Regions from separate parts of the Streptomyces sp. NPDC127129 genome, predicted to be linked through region 1. Evidence: riboswitches for the same ligand, from Rfam matches in the RefSeq annotation. Region 1 holds a riboswitch; each other region holds the start of a gene.

What was found. A riboswitch is a leader RNA that binds a small molecule or an ion and turns the genes downstream of it on or off. The one in region 1 is predicted to bind cyclic di-AMP.
Positions count from the first base shown of each region.
Region 2: another riboswitch for cyclic di-AMP. It lies ahead of ACFVGW_RS30770 (M23 family metallopeptidase); the one in region 1 lies ahead of ACFVGW_RS34395 (transglycosylase SLT domain-containing protein).
Region 3: another riboswitch for cyclic di-AMP. It lies ahead of ACFVGW_RS20445 (C40 family peptidase); the one in region 1 lies ahead of ACFVGW_RS34395 (transglycosylase SLT domain-containing protein).

Region 1 covers NZ_JBHXTV010000025.1:53,810-60,950, forward strand. Annotated here, with positions in the region: gene ACFVGW_RS34385 (SpoIIE family protein phosphatase) at 1-464, shown strand, start outside; gene ACFVGW_RS34390 (phosphocholine-specific phospholipase C) at 649-2,673, shown strand; cyclic di-AMP (ydaO/yuaA leader) riboswitch at 2,959-3,145, shown strand; gene ACFVGW_RS34395 (transglycosylase SLT domain-containing protein) at 3,150-4,013, shown strand; gene ACFVGW_RS34400 (phosphoribosyltransferase family protein) at 4,022-5,299, opposite strand; gene ACFVGW_RS34405 (CapA family protein) at 5,360-6,472, opposite strand; gene ACFVGW_RS34410 (alpha/beta hydrolase) at 6,539-7,141, shown strand, end outside.
Region 2 covers NZ_JBHXTV010000019.1:116,882-124,022, forward strand. Annotated here, with positions in the region: gene ACFVGW_RS30750 (CobW family GTP-binding protein) at 1-22, shown strand, start outside; gene ACFVGW_RS30755 (DNA topoisomerase (ATP-hydrolyzing) subunit A) at 19-2,475, opposite strand; gene ACFVGW_RS30760 (pitrilysin family protein) at 2,700-4,061, shown strand; gene ACFVGW_RS30765 (M16 family metallopeptidase) at 4,088-5,455, shown strand; cyclic di-AMP (ydaO/yuaA leader) riboswitch at 5,669-5,835, shown strand; gene ACFVGW_RS30770 (M23 family metallopeptidase) at 5,848-6,633, shown strand; gene ACFVGW_RS30775 (GntR family transcriptional regulator) at 6,805-7,141, shown strand, end outside.
Region 3 covers NZ_JBHXTV010000010.1:100,449-107,589, reverse strand. Annotated here, with positions in the region: gene ACFVGW_RS20455 (ClpP family protease) at 1-552, shown strand, start outside; gene ACFVGW_RS20450 (hypothetical protein) at 560-865, shown strand; cyclic di-AMP (ydaO/yuaA leader) riboswitch at 1,180-1,377, shown strand; gene ACFVGW_RS20445 (C40 family peptidase) at 1,381-1,857, shown strand; gene ACFVGW_RS20440 (ATP-binding protein) at 1,990-2,448, opposite strand; gene ACFVGW_RS20435 (8-amino-7-oxononanoate synthase) at 2,607-3,773, opposite strand; gene bioB (biotin synthase BioB) at 3,918-5,213, shown strand; gene ACFVGW_RS20425 (adenosylmethionine--8-amino-7-oxononanoate transaminase) at 5,206-6,486, shown strand; gene bioD (dethiobiotin synthase) at 6,669-7,141, shown strand, end outside.

The DNA.
Region 1 (7,141 bases):
TCCTGGGGAAGGCGTCGGCGTTCCTCGCCGACCTGGACGCCGACCGCTTCGCGACCTGCGCCTATCTCCGGGTCGCGCTCGCCACGGGCGAGGTGCGCGCGGCGAACGCGGGCCATCCGCCGCCGCTGCTCCGCCACGCGGACGGCACCGTCGAATGCCTGCGCCTCGCGGGCGGCCCGCCGCTGGGACTCCCCTCGGCCTGGGGGCTCGCCGCGTATCCGTACACGACGGCTCATCTGGCGCCGGGCGAGACACTGCTGCTCTACTCCGACGGGCTGGTCGAGAAGCCGGGTGAGGACTTCGACGTCGGGCTCTCGCGGCTGGCCGCCGCCTTCTCCGCCGGACCGCCCGACCTGGAGGAGCTGGCCGACCACCTCCTCGGCTCCCTCGCGGGCGGACCGCTCGCGGAGGACGACGCGGCGCTGCTGATGCTGCGCCGGGACGGCACCGACATCCTCACCTAGACGGCCCGCCCCAGACCCGCGCCCCACCTCTTTGGTTCGATTCGGGACCAATCAAATCCGCACGAACCGCTGACCTTCTGAAGTTCACCAAAGAATTACTGCGCGGATGTATACCTTTAGGTTCACCTCCCTCATCCTGTCCACCGTGTGCCAAGCGGGCACGCGGTGACACGAGAGGCGGGGCATGACTCCCATCAGCCGCAGGGGATTCGTCGGGATCGGGGCAGGGCTCGTGGCGGGTGCGACGCTGCCCGCGGGAACGGCGTCGGCCGCCGCCACCGGCGCGACCGGCACCATCACCGACGTCAAGCACGTCGTGATCCTCATGCAGGAGAACCGCAGCTTCGACCACTACTTCGGCAGGCTCCGCGGCGTCCGCGGCTTCGCCGACCGGGCGGCGGGAAACATCCCGGGCGGCTGGGGCATGTTCAACCAGCCCAACTGGGGCGGCCGGCAGTACCCCTGGAAGCTGAGCGCCACCCCGCCGGCGGGCGGCGTCGACGGGGAGACCCTGGCGCAGTGCAACGGAGACCTGCCGCACAGCTGGACCTCGCAGCACGCGGCGTGGAACAAGGGCCGGATGGACAACTGGGTCATGGGTGTCGGCAACACCCGCACCCTCGGCTACCTCGACCGCGGCGACATCCCGTTCCACTACGCCCTCGCCGACAACTACACCGTCTGCGACGCGTACTTCTGCTCGGCGCTCAGCGCCACGGGACCGAACCGCACCTTCCTCTGGAGCGGCAGGATCGACCCCTCCAGCAAGGACGGCGGCGAGGAGTCCGGGCTCACCTGGGAGACGTACGCCGAGGCGCTCCAGCGGGCCGGGGTGAGCTGGAAGGTCTACCAGAACGCCCAGGACAACTACGGCGACAACGGCCTCGCGTACTTCAAGAAGTTCACCGACGCGCGGCCGGGTGACCCGTTGTACGACCGCGGCATGGACTCCGTGCCGAAGGTCACCGGGTCCACCCCGGACGACATCGCCGCCGCGATCCGCGCCGACGCGGTCGCCGGGACGCTCCCGCAGGTCTCCTGGGTGGTGGCGAGCGAGGCGTTCTCCGAGCACCCCTACGCCCCTCCGGGCGACGGCGCGCACTTCGTCGACCTGGTCCACCGCGCGCTGGCCGCGAACCCCGAGGTCTTCGACTCGACCGTGCTGTTCCTCAACTACGACGAGAACGACGGGTTCTTCGACCACGTGCCGCCGCCGGTCGCCCCGCCCGGCACCCCGGGCGAATACATCGACGGCGTGCCGATCGGCCTGGGTTTCCGCGTCCCGATGCTCGTCATGTCGCCCTGGACGCGCGGCGGCTGGGTCAGCTCCGAGGTCTTCGACCACACCTCGGTCCTGCGCTTCATGGAGACCTGGACGGCCGCCCTCGGCACCCCGGCGACCTGCCCGAACATCAGCGCCTGGCGCCGGAAGGTCACGGGCGACCTGACGGGCGTGTTCGACTTCGCGCGCCCGGTGTACGGAGTCCCCACGGGCCTCCCCTCCACCGCCAAGGTCATCGGGCAGTCCACCTGCGGCCCGCTGCCGAACCCGGTGCCGCAGGACAACGCCCTGCCGGCACAGGAGGCCGGCACCCGTCCGGCGCGCGCCGTGCCGTACCAGGTCAACGGGAACCTCGACCGGTTCGAGTTCGGCGCTGCGGGCAAGATCCTCGCCTGGTTCTCGATGACGAACCAGGGCGCGGAGGCGAAGCGGGCCGCCCACTTCACGATCCACCCGCACCAGCACCGGGACACCGCGGCCTGGCAGTACACCGTGGACCCGGGCGCGACCGCCACGGACTACTTCAACATCGGGCTCGGGTCCGGGTCGGGCAAGTACGACATCTCGATGATGGGCCCGAACCGCTTCCTGCGGCGCTTCATCGGGGACGCGTCGAAGGCCGGCAAGGCGATCGAGGTGGCGGCGCGGTACGCGACCGAGCCGGGCACCGGGAAGACGGCGCTCTACCTCAGGATGACCAACGCCTCCGCCGGTCCGGTCACCTTCACGATCCGCTCGAACGCCTACCGCACGGACGGGCCGTGGACGTACACGGTCCCGGCGAACTCCTCGCGTGAGGACTTCTTCAACGCGGTGGCGTACAGCAACGGCTGGTACGACTTCACGATCACGGCAGACGTCGACGGCACCTGGTCGCGCCGGTACACCGGCCACATCGAGACCGGCGCCCCCAGCGTCACGGGCTGACGCGCACCACCACTTCCGACCAAAAGGGACACAAGGGCAATTTCATGCCCTTGTGTCCCTTTTCTCGGCTGGATCGAAATTGCCCGTATGACCGTTTTGGGGGCCCGGGTGACATGAATCACGCGAGCGGGAGGCAACCTCCGCGGAACGAGCCCCTCCCCTTACGCCGCACGGCAGTTCGGCGCGGCCGTGATCACCGGGAACGCATTTCTGAATTTCCTGTTCATTTCGCATCCATGCCCCACCTTGTTCCCTCCGACATTCCTCGCCTACGGTCACCTCGACCCGGACGGATCGCCGAATCCTGCCACCGTCCGAAAAGACCAGCCATTCACCCGTCGGCAGGAGCGGGGGACCCAGTTTTTTCGCCGGCCCGGATTTCCGGAGCGGCTTGGGGTGAAGCCGCACGTGTGCGGCCGGGCAGCTCCAGCCCGAACCCGACAGCTCACCCCGCAGGCGCCGGAGAGGAATCCTGCATGTCCGCTCACGGTAAGCACCGGCGCCCCAAGCGACGTCCCCTCAGCCGCGGTATCGCCCTGGCGAGCACGGGTGGAGCCGCACTGGCTCTCCCCCTCGTCGCCACGGCCACCGCGCACGCGGCGCCGAACGCCGCGCCCACGGTCGCACCCATCGAGAAGACCGTCTTCAACAGCCCGGCGAAGATCGCGGAATCCGTTCCCACCGCCGGGAATTCCGCCAAGATCTATACCGTCGTCCGTGGTGACTCCCTTTCCGTGATCGCGCACGAACAGGGTGTGCGGGGCGGCTGGAAGGCCCTGTACAAGGCGAATCGCAAGGCCGTCGGTGACAACCCGTCACTTATTCGTCCGGGACTGGAACTCACGCTGAGCGGAAAGCCCGCTGCCGCGACGAAGCAGCAGAAGGCTCCGGCCCGTACGACGAGCACGGACCGCGCCGACCGCTCGCAGCAGCGCAGCGCCGCTCCCGGCGCCGCCGCGACCAAGACCGTGGCCAAGGCCGCCCCGGCCAAGGCAGCCCCGGCCGCTGCCAAGAGCTACACCAACGACCTCGACGGCTGGATCCGCGAGTCGCTCGACGTCCTGCAGAAGTACGGAATCCCCGGTTCGTACGAGGGGATCCACCGCAACATCATGCGCGAGTCCTCCGGCAACCCGCAGGCCATCAACCTCTGGGACTCCAACGCCGTCAAGGGCACCCCGTCCAAGGGTCTCCTGCAGGTGATCGAGCCGACCTTCCTGGCCTACCACGTCCCCGGTACGTCCATGGACCTGTTCGACCCGGTCGCCAACATCACCGCGGCCTGCAACTACGCCGCGGACCGCTACGGCTCCATCGACAACGTCAACGGACCGTACTGACGGACGCCCTAGAAGTGGTCGGCGAACCAGCCCGAGGCGAGTCCGCCGACCTCTTCCAGCGTGCCGGGCTCCTCGAAGAGGTGCCCGGCCCCGGCGACGACGACGAGCCGGTTCTCGCAGGTGAGCCGCGCCTGCGCCGCCTCGTTCAGCTCCTGTACGAGCGGGTCGCGGCCCCCCACGATCAGCAGCGTCGGCGCGCGCACCTGCGCGAGGCGCGACCCGGCGAGGTCAGGGCGTCCGCCGCGTGAGACGACGGCGGCCACGTCGGAGAGCGGGTCGGCCGCAGCCCAGAGCGCGGCCGCGGCGCCGGTGCTGGCGCCGAAGTAGCCGATCCGCAGGCCGTCGAGGCCCGGACGGCCCACCAGCCAGTGCGCGGCCCGGGCCAGCCGGCCGGCCAGCAGCTCCGTGTCGAAGACATTGCCGCGGTCGTCGGCCTCCTCCTCGGTGAGCAGGTCGAACAGGAGCGTGCCGAGACCGGCGCGGTTCAGGCTCTCCGCGACGGCCCGGTTGCGGGGGCTGTGCCGGCTGCTGCCGCTGCCGTGGGCGAAGAGCACGACCCCCGGGGCGCCGTCGGGCACCACCAGATGGCCCGCGAGCCGCACCTCCCCGGCCGGGATGCGCACCTCCGGGTCCCGGGCGTCCGCCCCGCGCCCGGCGTGATGGCGCTCCAGACAGGCGACGACATCCTCGTCCGGGGTCTGCGAGAAGTCGTCGTAGAACTGGCCGATCGCGTAGAAGAACGCCGGTTCGTGGACGGCGACGGTCTCGTCCGCCTCCCGGCCGATCCGCTCGGGCCAGTCGCTCGGCGCGACCGGCACCGCGAGGACGATCCGCGCGGCCCCCTGCGCGCGGACGACCCGGCAGGCGGCGACCGCCGTGGCGCCCGTCGCCAGTCCGTCGTCGACGACCACGGCCGTCCGGCCGTCGAGCCGGGCCGGCGGGCGGTCCCCCCGGTAGCGCCGGGCCCGCTGGGCGAGCACGGCGCGCTCGCGTGACTCGACGGCCGCCAGCTCGCCGCCGGAGACACGGGTGTCCGCCAGGACATGGTCGTTGAGGACCCGGACGCCGCCCTCGCCGATGGCGCCCATGGCCAGCTCCGGCTGGAACGGCACCCCCAGTTTGCGTACGAGACAGACGTCCAGGGGCGCGCCTAGCGCGTCGGCGACCTGTTCGGCGACCGGCACCCCACCGCGCGGAAGCCCCAGGACCACGACGTCATGGCCCTTGAGATGCTCCAGGCGTCCGGCGAGCTGCCGTCCTGCGTCGGTGCGATCGGTGAAGTACATGTCCCGCTCGTCTCCCTGGTCGAGCCTGTGCGCGGGCGGGCGGGTGCGTGCCGCCGCCCGTCAGGCGGGGCGTGCGACGAGGGTTCCGTCCTCGTCGAGGTCGACCCGCGTTCCGTGGGGCCGGCTGGTCCGGCCCAGTACGTCGTGGAGCCAGCGCGCGTCGCGGCGGGGGGCGTGCTCCAGCCGCAGGCGGCGGGCCCGCAGGGGAATCATGCGTACCTCCAGGAGTCGGCCGTCCTCGGGCCTCAGCGAGACGAGGTAGAGCAGACGCAGGTCGTCGCGGTACTGCTCGTATCCCGTGATGCCCTCGTAGTCGTTGATCAGGTCGCCGCAGCCGTGGAGGACCAGCTTGCCCCGGTGGACCTCCAGGGGGCGGGGGTGGTGCGAGGAGTGCCCGTGCACCACGTCCACGCCCGCGTCGATCAGCTCGTGCGCGTAGTCGACGTCGGCGCGGGAGAGCGCGTACCCCCAGTTCGAACCCCAGTGGATCGAGACCATGACGATGTCGCCGGGGCGCCTGGTGTCCCGGATCCGGGTGAGGAGGCCGGTGGCGGCGGGGTGGGTGGGCCCCGAGGCGAAGTGGACGCCGCCGCGCCGCGCGGTGGCGGCCCAGTCCCGCGGAATGCCGCTGGAGGCCATGCCCAGGGCGTACGCGACGAACCGTCCTCCCCCGGGCAGGGGGACGACCACGGGCCGTGTCGCCTCCTCGGCGTCCTCGCCCGCTCCCACCGTGGACACGCCGTGCTTCGCCAGGGCGTCGAGAGTGTCGTTCAGACCCTGGTGGCCGTGGTCCAGGACGTGGTTGTTGGCGAGGACGCAGACGTCGGGGCGGGCGGCGGTCAGGCTCGGCAGGTTCTCGGGGTGCATGCGGTAGTGGACCGCCTTGCCGGGGGCGAACTCGTCGCTCGTGGTGACCGCGGTCTCCAGATTCGTGACACGGACGTCGGGCGCCTCGGCGTCCAGGACGTCGAGGGCGGCACCCCAGGGGTAGGTGTAGTCCACGCGGTGCGGGATGGGTCCGTTGACCTCCTCGGCGAGCGCCACATAGGACCGTGCATCATGCACATACCGCTCGTGGAGCGCCGGGTCGCCGGCGTGGGGAAGGATCTGGTCCACCCCGCGGCCGAGCATCACGTCGCCGCAGAGGAAGAGTCCGACCAGGTCACCGCCCATACACCCAGGGTAGACGCGGCGGGACGGGCGGGCCCGATTGTCGGACCCCTTCGCTACGTTGGCGCCATGACTGAATTCGTACTGGTTGCAGGCGCGTGGCTCGGATCGTGGGCGTGGGACGAGGTGGTTCCCGAGCTGAGGGCCGCCGGTCACGGGGCCCACGCGGTGACGCTCTCCGGTCTCGCCGAGCGGCGGGGCGTGGCGGCGGGGCAGCGGACGCATGTGACGGACGTCGTCGACGTGGTCGAGGGCCACGATCTGCGGGACGTCGTCCTGGTCGGGCACAGCTACGCGGGCATCCCGGTCGGTCAGGCCGCCGAGCGGATCGGCGACCGGCTGTCCCGTGTGGTCTTCGTGGACTCCAACGTGCCGGCGGACGGTGAGTCGTTCGTGTCGGCGTGGCCGGACGGCCGTCCGATGGTGGAGGGGGCGATCGCCGGGAACGGCGGCTTCTGGCCGCCGCCGGCCGCCGCGGAGTTCGAGGGCCAGGGCATGGACGAGGAGCAGATCGCGCGTCTCGTCGCCGGCGCGACGCCCCACCCGGGCGCGACGCTCACCGAGCCGGCCGAACTGGCCCGCCCGCTCGGTGAGCTGCCGGCGACGTACGTCAAGTGCCTGCTGGACGGCGCCGAGCCCAACGACGACGTGGCGGCGCTCCTGAGGAGCGAG
Region 2 (7,141 bases), on a different contig from region 1:
GGAGACCGGTCTCGCGCTCTAGCTCGCCGGGCCGGCCACCACCGTGACCGGCTTCGGCAGCGGGGTGCCCGAGCCGTCGCGGCGCGGGTCGGCCTCGGGGAGCTCCACCGGCGTGCCGTTCGCCTGCGCGGCGTACGCCGGCGTGGCCCCCGCCCAGGCCAGGATCAGCACGTCCTCGCCCTTCAGGAACCGCTGGCATCGCACGCCGCCGGTCGCACGCCCCTTGCGGGGGTACTGGTCGAACGGCGTCAGCTTCGCCGACGTGGCGGCCGAATCGTCCAGCGTGCCCGTGGAGCCCGCGATCGTGAACACGACCGCGCCCACCGCCGGGTCCACCGCGGTGAACGAGATCACCTCGGCGCCCTCGGCGAGTTTGATGCCCGCCATACCGCCCGCGGGGCGGCCCTGGGGCCGTACCTGCGAGGCCTGGTAGCGGAGCAGCTGGGCGTCGGAGGTGATGAAGACCAGATCCTCCTCGCCCGTCCGCAGCTCGGTCGCGCCGACGATCCGGTCACCCTCCTTGAGGGTGATGACCTCCAGCTCGTCCTTGTTCGCCGGGTAGTCCGGCACGACGCGCTTCACCACGCCCTGGAGCGTGCCGAGCGCCAGTCCCGGCGAGGCCTCGTCGAGCGTGGTCAGGCAGACGACCGACTCGTCGTCCTCCAGGGTGAGGAACTCCGCCAGCGGCGCCCCGCCCGCCAGGTTCGGAGCGGCGGCCGTGTTCGGCAGCTGCGGCAGGTCGATCACCGCGATCCGCAGCAGACGACCGGCGGAGGTCACCGCGCCGACGTCGCCGCGCTGCGTCGCCGGAACCACGGAGACGATCGCGTCGTGCTTGACGCGCTTGCCGTCCGTGGCGGCCGGAATCTCCTCCGTCGCCGTACGGGCCAGCAGCCCCGTCGAGGACAGCAGCACCCGGCAGGGGTCGTCCGCGACCTCCAGGGACGTCGCTGCGATCGGCGCGCCCGCCGACTCCAGCAGGACCGTACGCCGGTCGGTGCCGAACTTCTTCGCCACCGCCGCCAGTTCGCCCGAGACGAGCTTGCGCAGCTCGCTGTCGGAGTCCAGGATCCCGGTCAGCTCGTCGATCTCGCCGTTGAGCCGGTCGCGCTCCGTCTCCAGCTCGATCCGGTCGAACTTGGTGAGCCGGCGCAGCGGGGTGTCCAGGATGTACTGCGTCTGGACCTCGCTCAGCGAGAAGCGCTCGACGAGGCGCTCCTTCGCCTGCGCCGAGTTCTCGCTGGAGCGGATGAGTCGGATGACCTCGTCGATGTCGAGCAGGGCGACGAGCAGACCCTCGACCAGGTGCAGCCGGTCGCGCTTCTTGCCCCGGCGGAACTCGGAGCGCCGGCGCACCACGTCGAAGCGGTGGTCGAGATAGACCTCCAGGAGCTCCTTGAGGCCCAGCGTGAGCGGCTGGCCGTCGACCAGCGCCACGTTGTTGATGCCGAAGGACTCCTCCATCGGCGTCAGCTTGTAGAGCTGCTCCAGCACCGCCTCCGGCACGAAGCCGTTCTTGACCTCGATGACCAGGCGCAGACCGTGGTTGCGGTCGGTGAGGTCCTTGACGTCCGCGATGCCCTGCAGCTTCTTGGAGCCGACCAGGTCCTTGATCTTGGAGATGACCTTCTCGGGGCCGACCGTGAAGGGCAGCTCGGTGACGACGATGCCCTTGCGGCGGGCCGTCACGGTCTCCACCGTCGCCGTGGCGCGGATCTTGAACGTGCCGCGGCCGTTCTCGTACGCGTCCTTGATGCCCGACAGGCCGACGATCCGGCCGCCGGTGGGCAGGTCGGGGCCGGGGACGAAGCGCATGAGCGCCTCGAGGTCCGCGTTCGGGTACCGGATCAGGTGCCGGGCGGCGGCGATGACCTCGCCCAGGTTGTGCGGGGGCATGTTGGTCGCCATACCGACCGCGATGCCGGACGCGCCGTTGACCAGCAGGTTCGGGTACGCGGCGGGGAGCGCGACCGGCTCCCGCTCCTGGCCGTCGTAGTTCGGCGAGAAGTCGACGGTGTCCTCGTCGATCGACTCGGTCATCATGAGCGCCGCGGCGGCCATCTTCGACTCGGTGTACCGCATGGCGGCCGGCGGGTCGTCGTTGCCCAGCGAGCCGAAGTTGCCGTGGCCGTCGACCAGCGGGAGGCGCATGGAGAACGGCTGGGCCATGCGCACCATCGCGTCGTAGATCGACGCGTCGCCGTGCGGGTGCAGCTTGCCCATGACCTCGCCGACGACGCGGGCGCACTTCACATAGCCGCGGTCGGGGCGCAGGCCCATCTCGTTCATCTGGTACACGATCCGGCGCTGGACGGGCTTCATGCCGTCGCGGGCGTCCGGCAGCGCGCGGGAGTAGATCACCGAGTACGCGTACTCGAGGAAGGAGCCCTGCATCTCGTCGACGACGTCGATGTCGAGGATCCTCTCCTCGAACGCGTCGTCCGGCGGCGGTGTCTTCGTGCTGCGGCGGGCCATCGCGGCTGCGGCTCCTTCACCAACAAGGTTGATCTGACGCGGACCATTGTGGACCGTCCCACCGACAACGCCGACCGCGACCCGGGTACGGGCCGTCGTCAGCCGTACGCGACGCCCGTGCGACCCGGAAGAGGGACGCCGGGAACCTGCGGGAACTTCGCCAGGTGTCAGTGCGCTTGCATAGGGTGGCAGGACTTTTCCATATCGCGATCGAAGGGACGTACATGCCCATGGGTCACACGGCCACGGCAGAGGCCGGCTCAGGCGGCCTGACAGCGACCGAGCACCGGCTGGCCAACGGCCTGCGCGTGGTGCTCTCCGAGGACCACCTGACCCCGGTCGCCGCGGTGTGCCTCTGGTACGACGTCGGTTCCCGCCACGAGGTCGCGGGCCGCACCGGCCTCGCCCACCTCTTCGAGCACCTGATGTTCCAGGGTTCGAAGCAGGTCCACGGCAACGGCCACTTCGAGCTGGTGCAGGGCGCGGGCGGTTCGCTCAACGGGACGACGAGCTTCGAGCGCACCAACTACTTCGAGACCATGCCCACGCACCAGCTGGAGCTCGCGCTCTGGCTGGAGGCGGACCGCATGGGCTCGCTGCTCGCCGCCCTGGACGACGAGTCCATGGAGAACCAGCGGGACGTCGTCAAGAACGAGCGCCGCCAGCGGTACGACAACGTGCCCTACGGCACGGCCTTCGAGAAGCTGACCGCGCTGGCCTACCCCGAGGGCCACCCCTACCACCACACGCCGATCGGCTCCATGGCCGACCTGGACGCGGCGACGCTGGAGGACGCGCGGGCCTTCTTCCGCACGTACTACGCGCCGAACAACGCGGTCCTCTCGGTCGTCGGCGACATCGACCCGGCGCAGACCCTGGCCTGGGTCGAGAAGTACTTCGGCTCCATCCCGTCCCACGACGGCAAGCTGCCCCCGCGCGACGGCACGCTGCCCGAGGTCCTCGGGGAGCAGCTGCGCGAGGTCGTCGAGGAGGAGGTCCCGGCCCGCGCGCTGATGGCCGCCTACCGGCTTCCGCACGACGGCACGCGCGAGTGCGACGCCGCCGACCTCGCCCTGACCGTCCTCGGCGGCGGCGAGTCGTCCCGGCTCCACAACCGTCTGGTCCGCCGCGACCGTACGGCCGTGGCCGCCGGCTTCGGTCTCCTCCGCCTGGCCGGCGCGCCCTCGCTCGGCTGGCTGGACGTCAAGACGTCCGGCGGGGTCGAGGTGCCCGAGATCGAGGCCGCCGTCGACGAGGAGCTGGCCCGGTTCGCCGCCGACGGCCCGACGCCCGAGGAGATGGAGCGCGCGCAGGCCCAGTTGGAGCGCGAGTGGCTGGACCGGCTCGGTACGGTCGCGGGCCGCGCCGACGAACTCTGCCGCTACGCGGTCCTGTTCGGCGACCCGCAGCTCGCCCTGACCGCCGTCAACCGGGTCCTCGACGTCACCGCCGAGGAGGTGCGGGCCGTCGCCGCGGCCCGGCTGCGCCCGGACAACCGCGCGGTGCTGGTCTATGAGCCGGTCGGCACCGAACAGAACGACGCCGAGACGGCCGACAGCGACGAGGAAGAGGGAGCGGACCAGTGACCGACGCTGCCGCGTCTTTGACGAGCATGACGTTCCACCCGCAGCCGGAGCCGGGCACCGCCAGGCCCTGGGCCTTCCCGGCCCCGGACCGCGGAGCGCTGGACAACGGCCTGACGGTGCTGCGCTGCCACCGCCCCGGCCAGCAGGTCGTCGCCGTCGAGATCTTCCTCGACGCGCCGCTGGAGGCCGAGCCCGCGGGTCTCGACGGTGTCGCCACGATCATGGCCCGCGCGCTCTCCGAGGGCACGGACCAGCACACCGCCGAGGAGTTCGCGGCCGAGCTGGAGCGCTGCGGCGCCACGCTCGACGCGCACGCCGACCACCCGGGTGTACGGGTCTCCCTGGAGGTCCCCGTCTCCCGGCTGCCCAAGGCGCTCGGGCTGCTCTCCGAGGCCCTGATCGCCCCGGCGTTCCTCGAGACCGAGGTCGAGCGCCTGGTGCGCAACCGGCTCGACGAGATCCCGCACGAGGCGGCCAACCCGGCCCGCCGGGCGGCCAAGCAGCTCTCCAAGGAGCTCTTCCCGGCCGACTCGCGGATGTCCCGGCCGCGCCAGGGCACCGAGGAGACCGTGGAGGCGATCGACGCCGCCGCCGTCCGCGCGTTCTTCGACGCGCACATGCGTCCCTCCACGGCCACGGCCGTGGTCGTCGGCGACCTGACCGACGTGGACCTGGACAAGGTGCTCGCCGAGACCCTCGGCGCCTGGACGGGGAACACCGCCGAGCCCCGCCCGGTCCCGCCGATCACGGCCGACGACACCGGCCGCGTGGTCATCGTCGACCGCCCGGGTGCCGTCCAGACCCAGCTGCTGATCGGCCGTGTCGGCGCCGACCGGCACGACCGCGTCTGGCCGGCCCAGGTCCTCGGCACGTACTGCCTCGGTGGCACGCTCACCTCCCGCCTGGACCGTGTCCTGCGCGAGGAGAAGGGCTACACCTACGGTGTCCGTGCCTTCGGCCAGGTGCTGCGCTCCGACGGCGAGGGCAACGGCGCCTCGATGCTCGCCATCAGCGGCTCCGTCGACACCCCCAACACCGGCCCGGCACTTGACGACCTGTGGAAGGTGCTGCGCACCCTCGCCGCGGAAGGCCTGACGGACGCCGAGCGTGATGTGGCCGTGCAGAACCTGGTGGGCGTGGCGCCGCTCAAGTACGAGACCGCCGCCTCGGTCGCCGGGACCCTCGCCGACCAGGTCGAGCAGCACCTTCCGGACGATTTCCAGGCGCAGTTGTACGCGCGCCTCGCCGAGACCGGCACGGTGGAGGCGACGGCCGCGGTCGTCAACGCCTTCCCCGTGGACCGTCTCGTCACGGTGCTCGTGGGTGACGCCTCGGAGATCGAGGAGCCGGTGCGCGCCCTCGGTATCGGGGAAGTGACCGTCGTCACCGGCTGATTGAGCCGTCGCGCCGCCGCGTCCGGCGGCAGAGGAGGACCCCGACGTCACGGTACGTCGGGGTCCTCCTCTTTGTCCGTATTGCAGCAGAGGGTGGGCGTATGCCCTGTGGCATGTCTTACAAACGGCCGTGTCTGTTTGGTTATTGAAAGATGGTCCGCATACCGTCAATCCGGCTGTTCGCCAGTTGCACTCCGCCGCACCCGCGGCATCGGACAGTCATCGCCGAGTCCCCGTCAGGCGTGAGCCTGGGGAGCCGGGGACCCACACGAAGTCCCTGGGGTGAATCGGACGCCTTCGCATCCCTGCGGAGGGGCCCGTAGGAGACCTTCCTGCTCCGAACCCGTCAGCTAACCCGGTAGGCGAGAAGGAAGGAAAGGAACAGCCCCTACATGGCGTTCACCCGTGCCACCGGGAAGCACCGTGGTCCGAGCCGTCTGTCGCGCCGCAGCGCCGGCATCGCCGGCGTCGCGACCCTCGCCACGACCGGCGTCATCGGAACCCTCGCCTCCCCGGCATTCGCCGTCGACGCGGACGCTGCCCCCTCCGTCGAGGACACCGGGCTGACCCAGATCATCGCCGCCGACTCGCTCGCCGCCACCGTCGACGCCCAGGCCGCCGCCCAGGAGCGCGAGGCCGCCGAGGCCGAGGCGAAGCGCAAGGCGGAGGCCCGCGCCAAGGCCGAGGCCAAGCGCAAGGCGGAGGCCCGCGCCAAGGAGATCCGCGAGGCCAGGGAGCGCGCCGCCCGTGAGGCCGAGCGCAAGCGCCTGAACTCCTTCCAGCTCCCCGTGGCCGGCTCGTACGTCAGCACCGGCTACAAGACCGGCGGTGCGCTCTGGTCCTCGGGCAGCCACTCCGGTGTCGACTTCCACGCCGCCTCCGGCACCAAGGTCGTCTCCGTCGGCTCCGGCACCGTCGTCGAGGCCGGCTGGGGCGGTGCGTACGGCAACAACGTCGTCATCCGGATGAACGACGGCACGTACACCCAGTACGGTCACCTCTCCGCCATCAGTGTCGGGGTCGGCCAGTCCGTCACCCCGGGCCAGCAGATAGGCATCTCGGGCTCGACCGGCAACTCCACGGGTCCGCACCTCCACTTCGAGGCCCGCACCACCGCCGAGTACGGCTCCGACATCAACCCGATCGCGTACCTCCGTGCGCGCGGTGTGAACGTCTGACCGTTCGAGGTCTTTCCCGGCTTCTCAGAAAAGCCCCGGCTCGTACCGAGCCGGGGCTTTTCGCTGACCAAAAACATATCCATGGTTCCTGCGGAGCCGTCGGAAACAATGCCCTGCTGCAATAGAGTCGCCGGAGAACCGGTTTCGCGCGGATCAAGGCGGAGGTCGAACATGCGCATTCCCGCGCACTCTGTATGCACGGCGATCCGGGACGACATCGTCACCGGGGTCTTCGAGCGCGGCAGCCGGCTGACCGAGGAGCAGCTCGCCCGCCGGTACGGAGTCTCCCGCGTCCCCGTCCGCGAGGCGCTGCGCACCCTGGAGTCAGAGGGCTTCGTGATCACCCGCCGCCACGCGGGAGCCCAGGTCGCCGAGCCCACCGAGCAGGAGGCGGCGGACCTGCTGGACGTACGGTCCCTGCTGGAGCCGCTGGGGGCCGCGCGCGCCGCGCAGCGCCGCACCGAGGCGCACCTCAAGGTGCTGCGGGGCCTGGTCAGGCTGGGGCAGG
Region 3 (7,141 bases), on a different contig from region 1:
TCCAAGCTGCTCGACGAGCGGATCGTCTTCCTGGGCACCCCGATCGACGAGACCTCGGCCAACGACGTCATCGCGCAGCTTCTGCACCTGGAGTACGCCGACCCGGACCGGGACATCTCGCTCTACATCAACTCGCCCGGCGGTTCGATCAGCGCCATGTCGGCGATCTACGACACGATGCAGATCGTCACCTGCGACGTGGAGACCACCTGCCTCGGGCAGGCCGTCTCGACCGCCGCCGTACTGCTCGCGGCCGGCGCCCCCGGCAAGCGGCTCGCGCTGCCCGGGGCCCGGGTCGTGCTCCAGCAGCCCGCGACGGACGAGCCGTTGCAGGGGCAGCCGAGCGATCTCGCCATCCAGGCGGCGGAATTGGTCCGGCTGCGCGCGATGCTGGCCGGCATCCTGGTCGCCCACACCGGGCAGAGCCGCGAGCGGATCGACGCCGACATCGACCGCGTCACCGTCCTGGACGCACCGGCCGCCACCGCGTACGGCCTGGTGGACCACGTGGTCCAGAACCGGGGGGCGTCGGGCGGCGCCGGGACGCGGTGAGCCGGTCATGGTCCCCGAACTGCCGCCGCTGCCCGCCCTGACGCGCGCCGAGGGCGAGTTCATCGACGCGTATCTCGAAGTCGTCGACCTGCTGGGCCGGATCAATCCATCCAGGGGAGCGCATACCTATGGGGCGCTGAGGGCGGCACAGGCCCTGGTGGGGAAGGCGAGCGCCCTCCGGGACGCGTTGACGGTGATGCATATCCGCGGGGAGGCGGAGGTCCACGCGGAGACATTGGCCCGCGCGCTGCGGGTGTTGGACGGGGAGCGCCGGGCGCAGCGGGTCACAGTGCCGGAGGCTCCGACGAGTTGACATTCAGGCGTGTCGTGTCGAGGTCCACTCGGAGCAGCGGAGCCGCAGAATCGCTCCCCCGTTCGGCGTAGTCGACGAATCGACATATGTGCGGGGTGAGTTGCACAACAGGTGTACGCATCTGGCCGAATCGGACGTTCCAGCCCTGGTCCGGGACTCGTCGGCAAAACCTCCGAAGATCACGAAACCTGCCTGTCCACCCGAATGGATCAGTCGTGAGGAGCCTCACATAACGCCGTTTCGACTCGGATTTCGCCCTGGTTGTGGGTCAAGATCCCTCACGACGACAAGCCCCCGCCACCGCGGCGGGGCGGTCCGGGCGGACGCCGAGTCCTGCCGCTGTCCCGGATGTCTGGTCGACAGGAGTGGATCGGCAGGAGTGGAGGACCCGAGCAGTACGGGACGGCCGGCCAGTGGGGCCGTTCCTCGGGGTGAAGCCGCAGCCGCGGCCGGGCAACTTCGCCAGCCCGAACCCGACAGGTCATCCTTCACAGGCGGCTGACGAAGGGTTGCGCATGAGTGCGCAGATTCATGTCCCGTCCATGCTGTCCCGGGCCGGAGCCGTCTCGGCTCTCACCCTCGCCGCCCTCGGCGGCACGATGCTGGCGCCGGGCGCCGCACCGGAGGCCCAGGCGGCGACGTCGCACGCCGGCAAGGCGCTGAACGTCGCCGCCTCCAAGAAGGGATCGCCCTACAGGTACGGAGCGGCCGGACCGACCCGGTTCGACTGCTCGGGGCTCACGCTCTACTCGTACAAGAAGGCGGGCAAGTCGCTGCCCCGTACCGCGCAGCAGCAGTACAACAAGACCCGGCACATCAAGGCCTCCAGCCGCCAGAAGGGGGACCTGGTGTTCTTCCATTCGGGTGGAAGGGTCTACCACGTGGGGATCTACGCGGGTAGCGGCAAGATCTGGCACTCGCCCAAGACCGGCTCCTGGGTGAAGCTCGACAAGATCTGGTCGTCCAAGGTGTATTACGGCCGGGTGCGCTGACGCCGCGCCGGGTGCGCCTACGCCGTGCCGGATCCGCTGACGACACCGCGCCGGAGCGGGGCGTGCCGTGCGGCGAGTGAGCTGAGCTGACACGACCAGTGGGTGCGGTGGCGCCGCCGCACCCGCTCGTCCTCAGGAACCGGCCGGCTGGGGCGCGAGCATCCGGTCCGGCGAGGCGGTCCAGGGAAGGTTGATCCAGACCGTCTTGCCGCCCTCGCTGGTCGGCGTGACGGAGAGCCGCCCGCCGGCCTCGGCCGCCAGGAAGCGGATGATGACCATCCCCCGGCCGTTGTCCTGCTGCACCGCCGCCGGAAGCCGCTTGGGCCAGCGGGGGTGGCTGTCGGTGACCCCGATGTGGAGCTGCTCCTCGCGCTCCAGGCGGACGTCGACGGTGAACGTGGGCGACTGCCCGAAGGTGTGCTGGACCGCGTTGGTGGCCAGTTCGGAGACGATGAGCCGGACGGTGTCGGCGGTGCCCCCGGCCTCCGCGAGCCCCCAGCCGGTCAGGACGTCGGCGACATATCTTCGGGCGGCGGACACCGAGGCGGGATCGCTCGGCAGAGTGACGGTTGCTTCCTGGTGGTCTGCCATGGCGACGCTGTCCCTTTCCCACCGGGCCCGGCCCGGATTGCGCTACGCGTCAGAGTGCCACCGATGGTGCCGTCCCGTATGGCGATCCACCAAGATATGTGCATATTTGTCGCTCGAAGCGGTGAACTCTGCTACGAGAGACCGTATTTGGGCTGCGGTCAGGCGATCGGAGGTGCTGTCCGCACGATCGTGGCGACGGCCTGCTCGATCTGCGCGTCCGTCAGGTCCGCGCGGGCCGTGAGCCGCAGCCGCGAGACACCGTCCGGCACGGACGGCGGACGGAAGCAGCCGACGACGAGCCCCTGATCGCGGCAGTCGGCGGCCCACCGCAGCGCCGCCTCGGGCGAGGGGGCACGGACCGAGACGACGGCCGCCTCCGGGCGCACGGCGGTCAGACCGGCCGCCGTGACCATCCCGTGCAGCGTGGTGGCGACGGTCCTGGCGCGCTCGGCGAGGCCGGGATCGCCCTGGATCAGCCGAAGGCTCGCCAGGGCGGCGCCCGCGGCGGCCGGGGCGAGGCCGGTGTCGAAGATGAACGTACGGGCCGCGTTGACCAGGTGCTCGATCACGCGGGCGGGGCCGAGGACGGCTCCGCCCTGGCTGCCGAGCGACTTGGAGAGGGTGACGGTGGCGACGACGTCCGGGTCGCCGGAGAGACCGGCGGCGTGCAGTCCGCCCCGCCCGCCGTCGCCGAGCACGCCCAGACCGTGGGCGTCGTCCACGACGAGCCCGGCGCCGTGGGCGCGGCAGGCCTCCGCCAGCTCGGCCAGCGGGGCCTGGTCGCCGTCCACGGAGAAGACGGAGTCGGAGACCACGAGGGTCCGGCGCTCCGGGTGGGCCTGGAGGGTCTTGCGTACGGCCTCGGGGTCGGCGTGCGGGACCACCGCCGTCTCGGCGCGCGAGAGCCTGCAGCCGTCGACGATCGAGGCGTGGTTGCCCGCGTCGGAGACGATCAGCGCGTCCCGGCCGCTGAGCGCGGTGAGCGCGGCGAGATTGGCGGTGTAGCCGGAGGAGAAGACGAGAGCCGCCTCGAAACCGCAGAAGTCGGCGAGTTCGCGCTCCAGGCGGGTGTGCAGCCGGGTGGTGCCGGTGACGAGACGGGAGCCGGTGGAGCCGGCGCCCCACCGGCGGGCGGCCTCGGCGGCCGCCTCCGTGACCTCCGGGCGGTGGGTCAGTCCGAGGTAGTCGTTGCTCGCCAGGTCGAGCAGATCCGACTCGGCGGCCCGCGGCCGGAGCGTGCGGACGAGACCCGCCTCCGCACGGCGGCGCGCCTCCGCGTCGGTCCAGTCGAACGGGGTCCGGCGGGTGTCCTCGTCCCGGTGCATGGGGCAGATCCTTTTGTAGGCAGCGCACAGACCCTAACCGCCCGCGGCCAGGGACAGGGTGTGGCCATGCACACACCTCAATCGGGCTCGTTTGTTCAGATCCTCCTTGGCCGCGAGGTGTGCCGTAGGCGAGGATCACCCTTTATGGACCTGCTGAACACGCTGGTGGACAAGGGGCTGCGGCGCGAGCTGCCGAGCCGTGAAGAAGCGCTCGCCGTACTGGCGACCTCCGACGACGAACTCCTCGATGTGGTGGCCGCCGCCGGCAAGGTGCGTCGTCAGTGGTTCGGGCGGCGCGTGAAGCTGAACTATCTGGTCAATCTGAAGTCGGGGCTGTGTCCCGAGGACTGCTCGTACTGTTCGCAGCGGCTCGGCTCGACGGCCGGGATCCTGAAGTACGGCTGGCTGAAGCCGGACGAGGCGTCCCAGGCGGCCGCCGCCGGTGTCGCGGGCGGGGCCAAGCGGGTCTGCCTGGTGGCGAGCGGCCGGGGGCCGACGGACCGGGACGTGGACCGCGTCGGCAAGACGATCGAGGCGATCAAGGAGCAGAACGAGGGCGTAGAGGTCTGCGCGTGCCTCGGCCTGCTCTCCGACGGCCAGGCGGAGCGGCTGCGCGCGGCGGGCGCCGACGCGTACAACCACAATCTGAACACGTCCGAGGAGACGTACGGGGAGATCACCACCACCCACACGTACCAGGACCGGGTGGACACCGTGCAGAAGGCGCACGCCGCCGGTCTGTCGGCCTGCTCCGGTCTGATCGCGGGCATGGGCGAGAGCGACGAGGACCTGGTCGACGTCGTCTACGCGCTGCGCGAGCTGGACTCGGACTCGGTGCCGGTGAACTTCCTGATCCCGTTCGAGGGCACGCCGCTCGCGAAGGAGTGGAACCTCACCCCGCAGCGCTGTCTGCGGATCCTCGCGATGGTGCGGTTCGTCTGCCCCGACGTGGAGGTCCGGATCGCGGGCGGGCGCGAGGTGCACCTGCGCTCGATGCAGCCGCTCGCGCTGAACATCGCGAACTCGATCTTCCTCGGCGACTACCTGACCAGCGAGGGCCAGGCCGGCAAGGCGGACCTCGACATGATCGCGGACGCCGGCTTCGAGGTGGAGGGCGCGGGCACCACGACGCTGCCGAAGCACCGTGCGGACGCGCTCGCGGAGGCGGGTGCGGCGGCCGCCGCGGGTACGGCCGGCGGGTGCGGCTCGCACGCGTCGGGCGGCTGCGGCCCGTCGGGGTCCGGGTCGGCGCCGGCGGGCTGTGGCTCGCACGCCGAGGCGGGCGGCGGCTGCGGTCCGTGCGGCGGCCACGCGCCGGCGGCCGTACCGGAGGAGTCCACGGAGGCGGAGCCCGCCGCCGAGGGTGCGCCGGGGGCCCGTACGGACCTGGTGGCGGTACGCCGTCGCGGCGCCGGGACGGAGTTCGCGCCGAATGCGTAACGAGGAACTGCTCGCCCTCGACCGGGCGCACGTCTGGCATCCGTACGGCCCCATGCCGGGCCGTACGGACCCGATGGTCGTCGCCTCCGCGTCCGGGGTACGGCTCCAGCTCGCCGAACCCGTCCACGGACAGGACGAGTTGATCGACGGCATGTCCTCGTGGTGGTCCGCCATCCACGGCTACAACCACCCGGTGCTCAACGAGGCGGCGCACGGTCAGCTGGACAGGATGAGCCACGTCATGTTCGGCGGGCTCACCCACGAGCCGGCCGTCCGGCTCGCCACGCGGCTGGTGGAGATCACGCCCGAGCCGCTCCAGCACGTCTTCCTCAGCGACTCCGGCTCGGTCTCCGTCGAGGTCGCGGCGAAGATGTGCCTGCAGTACTGGCGCTCGGTGGGCAAGCCCGGCAAGCAGCTCCTGATGACCTGGCGCGGCGGGTACCACGGGGACACCTGGCAGCCGATGTCGCTGTGCGACCCCGAGGGCGGGATGCACCAGCTGTGGTCGGGCGTGCTCCAGCGCCAGGTCTTCGTGGACGCGCCGCCGACCGCGTACGAGGAGTCGTACGCCGACATGCTGCGCGAGCAGATCGCGCTGCACGCGGACGAGGTCGCCGCGGTGATCGTGGAGCCGGTGGTGCAGAACGCGGGCGGGATGCGGTTCCACTCGCCCGAGTACCTGCGTGTGCTCCGCGAGGCGTGCGACGAGCACGGGGTGCTCCTGATCTTCGACGAGATCGCGACCGGGTTCGGCCGCACGGGCACGCTGTTCGGCGCCGGCCACGCGGGGATCTCGCCCGACGTGATGTGTGTGGGCAAGGCGCTGACCGGCGGGTATCTGTCGATGGCGGCGACGCTGTGCACGACACGGATCGCCGAGGGGATCTCGCGCGGCGAGGTTCCGGTGCTCGCGCACGGCCCGACGTTCATGGGCAATCCGCTGGCCTCCGCGGTGGCCTGCGCCTCCATCGACCTGCTGCTGTCCCAGGACTGGGCGCAGGAGGTCAAGCGGATCGAGACGGGTCTGCGCGAGGGCCTCGCCGAGGCGGCCGCGCTGCCCGGTGTGCGGGAGGTACGGGTGCTGGGCGCGATCGGCGTCGTCCAGCTGGACCACGACGTCGACATGGCCGCGGCGACGGAGGCGGCGGTCCGCGCGGGCGTCTGGCTGCGCCCCTTCCGCGACCTGATCTACACGATGCCGCCGTTCGTCACGGGCGACGACGACCTCGCCCGTATCTGCGCCGCGGCGTGCGCGGCCGCGGCGGCGGGCTGACGGCCGGAGCGGCACCGAAGAGAGCCGGAAGCCGGCCCGGGCCGTCCTTCGCGGGGCGGCGCGGGCCCGGCGCTCCGGGCGGCCGGCCCGTGCCCGGGCCTTCGGAAGCCCGGGTGAGGGCCGGCGCACCAGATCCCCCGCGGCCGTGCGGGCGCGGGGCCCAGGAGAGGAATCGACACACCATGACCGTCATCGTCGTCAGCGGTACGGGGACGGAGATCGGCAAGACGATCGTGACCGCAGCGGTGGCCGCCGTGGCCGTCGCGCAGGGGCGGTCGGTCGCCGTGCTCAAGCCGGCACAGACCGGACTGGAGCCCGGTGAGCGGGGGGACGCGGACGAGGTCGTACGGCTTTCCGGCGCGGCGGTCTCCGAGGAACTGGCCCGCTTCCCCGAGCCGTTGGCGCCCGCCACGGCGGCCCGGCGGGCCGGGATGGCACCGGTCGGGCCCCGGGAGGTCGCCGAGGCGGCTGCGAAGCTGGCCGCCGAGCACGATCTGGTGCTCGTCGAGGGCGCGGGCGGGCTGCTCGTCCGCTTCGACGAGGAGGGCGGCACGCTGGCCGACGCGGCCCGTCTCCTCGGCGCACCGGTACTGGTCGTGACACCGGCGGGGCTCGGCACGCTCAACACGACCCAGCTGACCGCCGAGGCGCTCGC